Regions from separate parts of the Sporosarcina sp. P16b genome, predicted to be linked through region 2. Evidence: riboswitches for the same ligand, from Rfam matches in the RefSeq annotation. Region 2 holds a riboswitch; the other holds the start of a gene.

Region 1 (4,205 bases), on a different contig from region 2:
ACTAACGCAGTTAGAATGAATGCAAGTACCAGTTTCTTCATAATCCATCTCTCCCCTATTATCTTTTATCTATCATTTTTGAAAAACGATCCCCACCAAATTGAATCAACTGCACCAGTACAATTAGAATGGCGACGGTGACAAGCATAATACTGTCATCATATCGGTAATAGCCAAAACGTATTGCGAGGTCCCCAATTCCACCTCCGCCAACAAATCCAGCCATTGCTGAATAGGCAACTAAGTTGATTAACGTCAGTGTAAGTCCTTGGATAATACTCGACTTTGATTCAGGCAATAACACATTCCAAATAATCATCCAGGGCGAAGCACCCGTTGAAATTGCTGCTTCTATAACCCCTTTATCAATTTCACGCATGGATGTTTCAACAATCCTTGCAAAGAAAGGAATGGCTGCAACGGAAAGCGATACACTGGCAGCTGCTGGTCCAATCGTACTTCCGACAATCAGTTTCGTCAAAGGTATTAGAGCCACAAGTAGTATAATAAATGGGATAGAGCGAATGATGTTGACGAGAAACCCAACCACCGAATTAATTGCACGATTCTCTAAAAATAATCCTCTATCTGTTGTAAATAACAGAACGCCAAGCGGCAATCCAATAATCAGCGCAATCGTAAGTGAGATGCCGATCATGTACAATGTTTCACCAAATGCTTTTGTAATATCCGGCATGAGGTCCATGATGTGAGATAGATCAAACATGTTGTCGGATCACCTCCACTTGTGCGTTTTGTTCAAGTATGTATGCAATCGCTTGCTCCACTTCTTCACGCTCACCTTGTAACTCCATCAAGAAAATCCCAAGTGCTCGTTCTTGAATATATTCAATCGAACCATGCAGGAAGTTTCCTTTGACCTTATATTTCTGCATCGTATCGGAAATTACACCCTCCATCGCTACTTCACCTTTAAATGTGATTTTTATCAATGTACCGACCAAATTGGACATGACGGCTTCAGGAATATCGTAAGACACCACACTGCTGATAAACTCCTTCGTTAATGGTTGAACTGGATGAGAAAAGATGTCATATACTTGCCCTTCTTCTATCACTTTTCCGTCTTGCATAATCGCCATGCGATCACAAATCTCTTTTACCACATTCATCTCGTGCGTAATTAAAACAATGGTGATATTCATTTCTCGATTGATCTTTTTTAACAATCGTAAAATGGACATGGTCGTGTTAGGGTCCAGTGCGGATGTCGCTTCATCACAAAGCAAAACGGATGGATTATTGGCTAGTGCTCTCGCAATACCAACGCGTTGTTTCTGTCCCCCGCTTAGCTGGGCAGGATATACATTGCGTTTGTCAGACAGCCCCACCATTTCGAGAAGTTCCATTACACGGCTCTCTATTTTATCTGAAGGCATTTTTGCTGCTTGTAAAGCGAATGCGATATTTTCGAAAATGGTCTTTTGACTAATTAAATAAAAGTGTTGAAAAATCATTCCGATCTTCAAGCGTGCCCGCCGAAGCTTGATTCCTGAAAGTTTCGTTAAGTTTACACCATCTATTAAAATAGTGCCGCTCGTTGGCCTTTCCAACAAATTCAAACAACGTATAAGAGAACTTTTTCCGGCCCCTGAATAACCGACAATGCCAAATATTTCTCCAGTCTCGATGTCTAGTGATACGTCATCTACACCTTTTATCACTTTTTCTTTTGTCTGATATTCCTTAGACAAATGTTGAAATTGGATCATGTTCTCACTTCTTTCTACATTCAAGTAAATACTAATCATCAACAGTTGGTTATAGTTTATTTCTAAATAAAAAAATCTTTCATTTTTCTAAATGAAAGAGGGACTGAAATATTCTCAGCTTATCTCTCAGATGGAAAACCATACTGTAGGATTTGGCACCTTCCTTGTATTATGCAAGGGGTTGCTGGACATCATCGGGCCATTTCCCTCCGTCGCTCTTGATAAGAGATTGCTATTAAATTATATGCATAAAACATATACTAATCTGAATTAATAAAACTGTCAAGGTGAATAACGCCAATTCATCAGAATATCCGACTTATTCTATCAGTTTTAAATTCCATTAACTAGTTTTGGCAATTCTCTAGAATCGAATAACCATCCTTCTATTGAAAAGTCTAGTATGATCTATGTATACTTAACGCACATACCCTATCAAAGAAAGAAGGAATAGACTATGGCATTATCCAACCGATTACAACAACTCCCTCCGCATTTCTTTACATTATTATTAAATAAAATAGAAAAGGCTATGGATGAAGGCAGAGATGTGATTAACCTAGGACGTGGAAATCCTGATCAGCCAACACCTCCTCATATTATTAAAGCATTACAAGAAGCAGTTGAAGATCCAGCTACACACGGTTATTCTCCATTTCGGGGGACACTTGCTTTAAAACAAGCAGTCGCTGAATATTATCAGCGTGAATACAATGTCACGATTGATCCCGAAACAGAAGTTGCGGTACTTGGCGGTACAAAAATAGGTGTCGTAGAACTACCTCTTGCTATTATGAATGAAGGTGAATTATTATTGCTGCCAGACCCGGGTTATCCTGATTACTTATCCGGCGTCAGCTTAGCAGGTATTCGATATGATACGATGCCGCTACGTAAGGAGAATGGATTTCTCCCTGATTACGATAAATTAACGGATGATCAGAAAAAAGATGCCAAGCTCATGTACTTAAACTATCCAAGTAATCCAACGGGTGTTACAGCCACACCCGAGTTTTATGAAAAAACGGTGGCATTTGCCAAAGAACATCAGATTGCGGTCTTACAAGATTTTGCGTATGGTGGCATTGGTTTTGAAGGTAAGAAACCGATTAGTTTTTTACAAACTGAAGGAGCAAAGGAAGTCGGCATTGAAATGCTATCTCTTTCCAAAATATATAATATGGCTGGCTGGCGAGTCGGTTTTGCAGTCGGCAACTCTGAAATAATAGAAGCATTAAATGTATTGCAAGACCATTTATTCACTGGCATCTTCCCAGCAATTCAACGTGCAGCTATTGAAGCATTGACGGGTCCCCAACAATGCGTTGAAGAGCTAGTGGCGCTCTATGAAGGGCGTCTGACGGTATTGCTAACGGAATGTGAACGCATTGGTTGGGATGTTACAGCTCCTACAGGCTCATTTTTTGCTTGGCTTCCTGTCCCGGAAGGCTTTACAAGTGAAACCTTCGCTGACTTATTACTGGATAAAGCAGACGTCGCGGTATCGCCAGGGAACGGATTTGGTGTATACGGAGAAGGATATATTCGTGTCGGGTTGTTGGAAAGTGAAGACCGGTTGCAAGAAGCAGTTCGCCGCATTGAAAAGCTCGGTTTATTTAAGTAACAAGATATAATTCCGCTATCACTTCATTATATAAAAAGCCTCCTTACTCATACCAGTATTTCTGGAATGGCAAGGAGGCTTTCACATGTATAAATAAATCATTTAAGCTATAGATTTTCTGAAATACATTAATCAAGTTCTACGTTATCCAGTAATGCACGCACTTCATCTGTCGTATTTGTATTCATTAATTCATTTCTAAGTTCAGCTGCCCCACGGAATCCTTTAACATAAATCTTAAAGAATCGACGTAATGGTTTAAACAATCGTGGTTCAAGTTCTGTCGAGTATTTATCAAAAAGATCTAAATGAAGGCGCAAAAGATCCAGCAATTCTTTATGATCATGCTCTCTCTTCACTTTTTCAAATGCAAATGGATTATTAAAAATTCCACGTCCAATCATAACCCCATCGACGCCGTACTTTTTCACAAGCTCCATACCCATTTGACGATCGAGAATATCTCCATTGATCGTCAGCAACGTGTCGGGCGCTATTTCATCACGAAGTTTCTTAATCTCCGGAATCAATTCCCAATGCGCGCTCCCATTACTCATTTCTTTGCGAGTACGAAGATGAATCGACAAGTTCGCAATATCTTGCTCCAGTACATGTCTAAGCCATGTGTGCCATTCCTCAATGTCTGTATAGCCAAGACGAGTCTTTACACTAACAGGTAATCCGCCAGCTTTTGCTGCTTGAATAATTGCCGCAGCTGTTTCAGGATGGTTGATTAGACCACTACCCTTACCTTTTGTTGCTACATTTGGCACAGGGCATCCCATATTAATATCCAATCCCTTAAAACCAAGTTCCGCCATCCCAATACTCATGTCGCGGAAATGTTC
Region 2 (4,205 bases):
ACGATTATGTAAAGAAGTCGAAGGTTTTGATAAGGAACTTTTTGAAATGCATTTTGCTCTGCTTCAGCTTGGAGACAACTTTTCCTTATATTGTTGTGTGAATGATCCAGGTGTCGACAAAGCGAATGAACATATATTCTTTCGTGATGGTATTCCTTCTACTGGTATTTTCCCTTCATTACCGATAGGACGAATTGGGATATACTTTGCAGATCAGCACACTATTAAAGTGGAGGGTTTTCCATTTAGCTATTCTTTTGATATTGAAGTAAAACAGAAGACAATCTTGAAAAAAGATATAGAGGATAAAGGATTGCAAAGGGCTTATGAAGAGGCAGACTATGAAATGATTCCTTTTCGTATTTCACCGGCAAAGAATTAAAAAGTGCAGAAAAAAGGAAATGATTCCTCTTTCTGCACTCATTACTTTATTGCTTCACACGTACTGTACTCGCAAGATCTTTCAACGCTTCCACTTTATCTGTCTGCTCCCATGGCAATTCGATATCAGTGCGGCCAAAGTGACCGTATGCTGCCGTTTGTTTGTAGATTGGACGACGTAGGTCAAGCATTTTAATAATTCCTGCCGGTCGAAGGTCAAATAATTCACGTACGAACTCTACTAATTGAGTCTCCGATAGTATACCGGTATCAAATGTATTGATCGAGATAGAAACCGGGCTAGCTACTCCAATAGCATACGCCAACTGAACTTCACAGTGCTCAGCCAGTCCAGCTGCAACGATGTTCTTTGCCACATAACGCGCTGCGTAAGAAGCCGAACGGTCCACTTTCGTAGCATCTTTCCCCGAGAATGCCCCGCCACCATGACGGGCATATCCACCATACGTATCAACGATGATTTTACGTCCAGTCAATCCAGAGTCTCCTTGAGGGCCACCAACGACAAAGCTGCCAGTAGGATTAATGAAGTATTTAGTATGCTCGTCCAATAAGTTCTTTGGAACGACTGCATCAATAACAACATTCTTTATATCCTGCTCGATTTGCTCGAGTGTTGCTTCAGGGTGATGTTGTGTGGAAATAACGATTGTGTCAATTCGCACAGGATTATTATCTTGGTCATATTCTACCGTTACTTGTGTTTTACCGTCAGGACGTAAATAGGAAATAAGTTCTTCTTTACGAGCTTGTGCCAGGCGTTGTGCCAATTTATGAGACAGGCTGATTGGCAGAGGCATTAATTCTGGCGTTTCATTACATGCATATCCAAACATCAGGCCTTGGTCTCCTGCACCGATTGCCTCTAATTCTTCATCAGACATAGAGCCTTCACGTGCTTCGAGTGCCACATTGACACTTGCAGCGATTTCGGGTGATTGCTCATCAATGGAAGTAAGTACAGCGGACGTTTCGTAATCGAAGCCGTATTTCGCACGAACATACCCAATTTCTTTAACAGTGTCGCGAACGACTTTTGGAATATCCACATACGTTGTCGTAGTGATTTCTCCCATTACTAATACGAGTCCAGTCGTTATACTCGTTTCACATGCCACACGCGCATTTGGATCTTCCGTTAGGATCGCATCTAAAATTGCATCTGAAATTTGGTCGCACATCTTGTCAGGATGGCCTTCTGTAACTGATTCTGATGTAAACAGTCGACGGTTTGTCATGTTATTTCCCCCTATATTAAGCATCATGATACGGTACTCTCATAAGTCCCTGGTAAAGTTCCACGCCTAGACGTCAAGCATATACCATAAGGATTCAGGGCTAGACAATATAAAAAGCCCTCCACTCATATTCAATCCATGAGTAAAAGGCAAAATTTCACGCGCAGCACCTTTCACTCTTATCGTCCAAGGAATTAAACCTTGCTTCAGGTTTGGCACCTTCGCGTTAGACTTACGTCTATTGCAGGTTGCCGGGTTTCACAGGGCCTGTACCCTCCACCAACTCGGGATAAGAGTATCCGTTCATGTCACATCGTATTAAAAAGTTTGGATTTTGTCAAATTATTTCTTCCAAATCACTTGAGTTTTCCATTAGTATAGATTAATATTCTTAATGTGTTATACTATTTACGAATTAGGATATTCTTAGTAAGATAAAAATAAATCGACTACGCAAAGGACGGTATGTAAACATGATATCTGCAAAAATTGATGATAGTTTAAAAAGTCTTCTTAGTGGAAGCAACGTGACGATCCAAGCGTCTGTGGCAGAACTAACGGAAAAAGCAGTGGCAAGAGGCGAAGCTAAACTTTCTGCTGACGGTGCGATCACTGCTCGTACAGGTAAATATACAGGACGCTCACCTAAGGACAAATTCATCGTTGAAGATGCAGTGTCTAAGGATAAAGTAGATTGGGGTAGCACAAACAGTCCGATTTCAGAGGAGATCTTTGATTCATTATACACAAAAGTCATTGAACATTTGAAGAAAAAAGACGAATTGTTTGTTTTTAAAGGATTTGCAGGAGCAGATAAAGACTCCCAATTGTCTATCCAGGTTATTAATGAATTAGCTTGGCAAAATCAGTTCGTTCACCAACTATTCATCCGTCCAACTGAAGAAGAATTGAAAGCACATGAATCGCAATTCACCATTTTGGCAGCCCCTTCATTTAAAGCGGATCCAAAAGTGGATGGCACAAACTCTGAAACGTTCATCATTTTATCGCTTGAAAAGCGAATTGTCTTAATTGGTGGAACAGAGTACGCTGGGGAAATGAAGAAATCTATTTTCTCTGTTATGAACTACTTACTACCCGAGCAAGATATCCTATCCATGCACTGTTCAGCAAACGTTGGAGAAGAAGGCGATGTTGCTTTGTTCTTTGGTCTATCTGGAACAGGTAAAACTACGCTTTCGGCAGATGCTGACCGTAAACTTATTGGTGACGATGAGCACGGCTGGTCTGATAATGGCGTGTTTAACATTGAAGGTGGATGTTACGCAAAATGTATTAACCTTTCTGCTGAAAAAGAACCTGAAATTTTCGGAGCCATTCGTTTCGGTGCTGTTTTAGAAAACGTAGTACTAGATGAAGAAACGCGCATTCCCGATTATGATGATAAATCATTAACTGAAAACACACGTGCTGCATATCCAATCGAAAACATTGATAATATCGTGACACCATCTGTTGCTGGTCATCCGAAGAACATCATCTTCCTTACAGCTGATGCTTCTGGCGTATTGCCTCCGATTTCTATTCTTTCAAAAGAACAGGCAATGTATCACTTCTTGAGCGGTTTCACTTCCAAACTTGCTGGAACTGAGCGTGGAATCACTGCTCCTGAACCAACATTCTCTACTTGCTTCGGTTCACCGTTCCTCCCACTCCCTGCAGCAACCTATGCAGAGATGCTTGGAAAGAAAATAGATGAGCATGGTTCAAAAGTATTCCTCGTGAATACAGGATGGACTGGCGGAATCTATGGTGTAGGTTCACGTATGAACTTAGGCTATACACGTACGATGGTACGCGCAGCAATCGCTGGTAAGTTGGATAATATAGAAACAAAGAAGAACGAAATCTTTGGATTAAATATGCCCCTTGAAATCGAAGGTGTGCCAAGCGACGTTCTACACCCTCGTGATGCTTGGGAAGATCCACAAGAATACGATAAAGAAGCAAACCGTTTGGCTGATGCTTTCCGTGAAAACTTCAAGAAGTTTTCTCATGTTTCCGAAGACATCGCAATCAAAGGCGGACCACCTGTCATTAAATAATGTCATACGAAAGGGGCTGACCAATCTGGTCAGCCTCTTTTTGCGTCTTTATTGTAATCACATAAAAGCTAGCAAATGTTCATCATTGCCGCTTCATCCAATTTACTGCTTCTTTCACAAGCAGTCGATTCATTTCAGGAGGAATATAATGCGTATAGCCTTCCAAGTACCAAGTTTCAAACTCTTTATCCGCATCACGTAATGCATTCTCTAACAATATTGCCTGTTGGAAAGATACATTCGTGTCAAGAGTCCCGTGGATAATCAGTGTCGGAATATCGATATTCTCTATCTGGAATAGTGCCGACCTTTCACGATACGCATCCGGTTGATTATTCGGCGTGCCACCGATGACACGTTTCATCATACGCCGCATATCCTGTCGCTCTTTGTACGTGAAGACCACGTCTGAAACTCCAGCCCATGTCACCATAGAAGTTAAATCATCGCGGATTATAGCTGTCCATAATGCCATAATACCGCCTCTGGAAAATGAAAA

Evidence for each region. A riboswitch is a leader RNA that binds a small molecule or an ion and turns the genes downstream of it on or off. The one in region 2 is predicted to bind S-adenosylmethionine.
Region 1: linked by a shared signal. The riboswitch ahead of CSV77_RS09105 (methionine ABC transporter ATP-binding protein) and the one ahead of metK (methionine adenosyltransferase) in region 2 are both predicted to bind S-adenosylmethionine.

What each region holds. Positions count from the first base shown of each region.
Region 1 is NZ_PDYO01000006.1:37,332-41,536, reverse strand. Features, by position in the region: gene CSV77_RS09115 (MetQ/NlpA family ABC transporter substrate-binding protein) at 1-41, opposite strand, end outside; gene CSV77_RS09110 (methionine ABC transporter permease) at 59-727, opposite strand; gene CSV77_RS09105 (methionine ABC transporter ATP-binding protein) at 720-1,733, opposite strand; SAM riboswitch class I at 1,850-1,961, opposite strand; gene CSV77_RS09100 (pyridoxal phosphate-dependent aminotransferase) at 2,191-3,357, shown strand; gene CSV77_RS09095 (tRNA dihydrouridine synthase) at 3,486-4,205, opposite strand, start outside.
Region 2 is NZ_PDYO01000021.1:20,748-24,952, forward strand. Features, by position in the region: gene CSV77_RS15300 (DUF3891 family protein) at 1-382, shown strand, start outside; gene metK (methionine adenosyltransferase) at 429-1,640, opposite strand; SAM riboswitch class I at 1,817-1,936, opposite strand; gene pckA (phosphoenolpyruvate carboxykinase (ATP)) at 2,114-3,706, shown strand; gene CSV77_RS15315 (alpha/beta hydrolase family protein) at 3,789-4,205, opposite strand, start outside.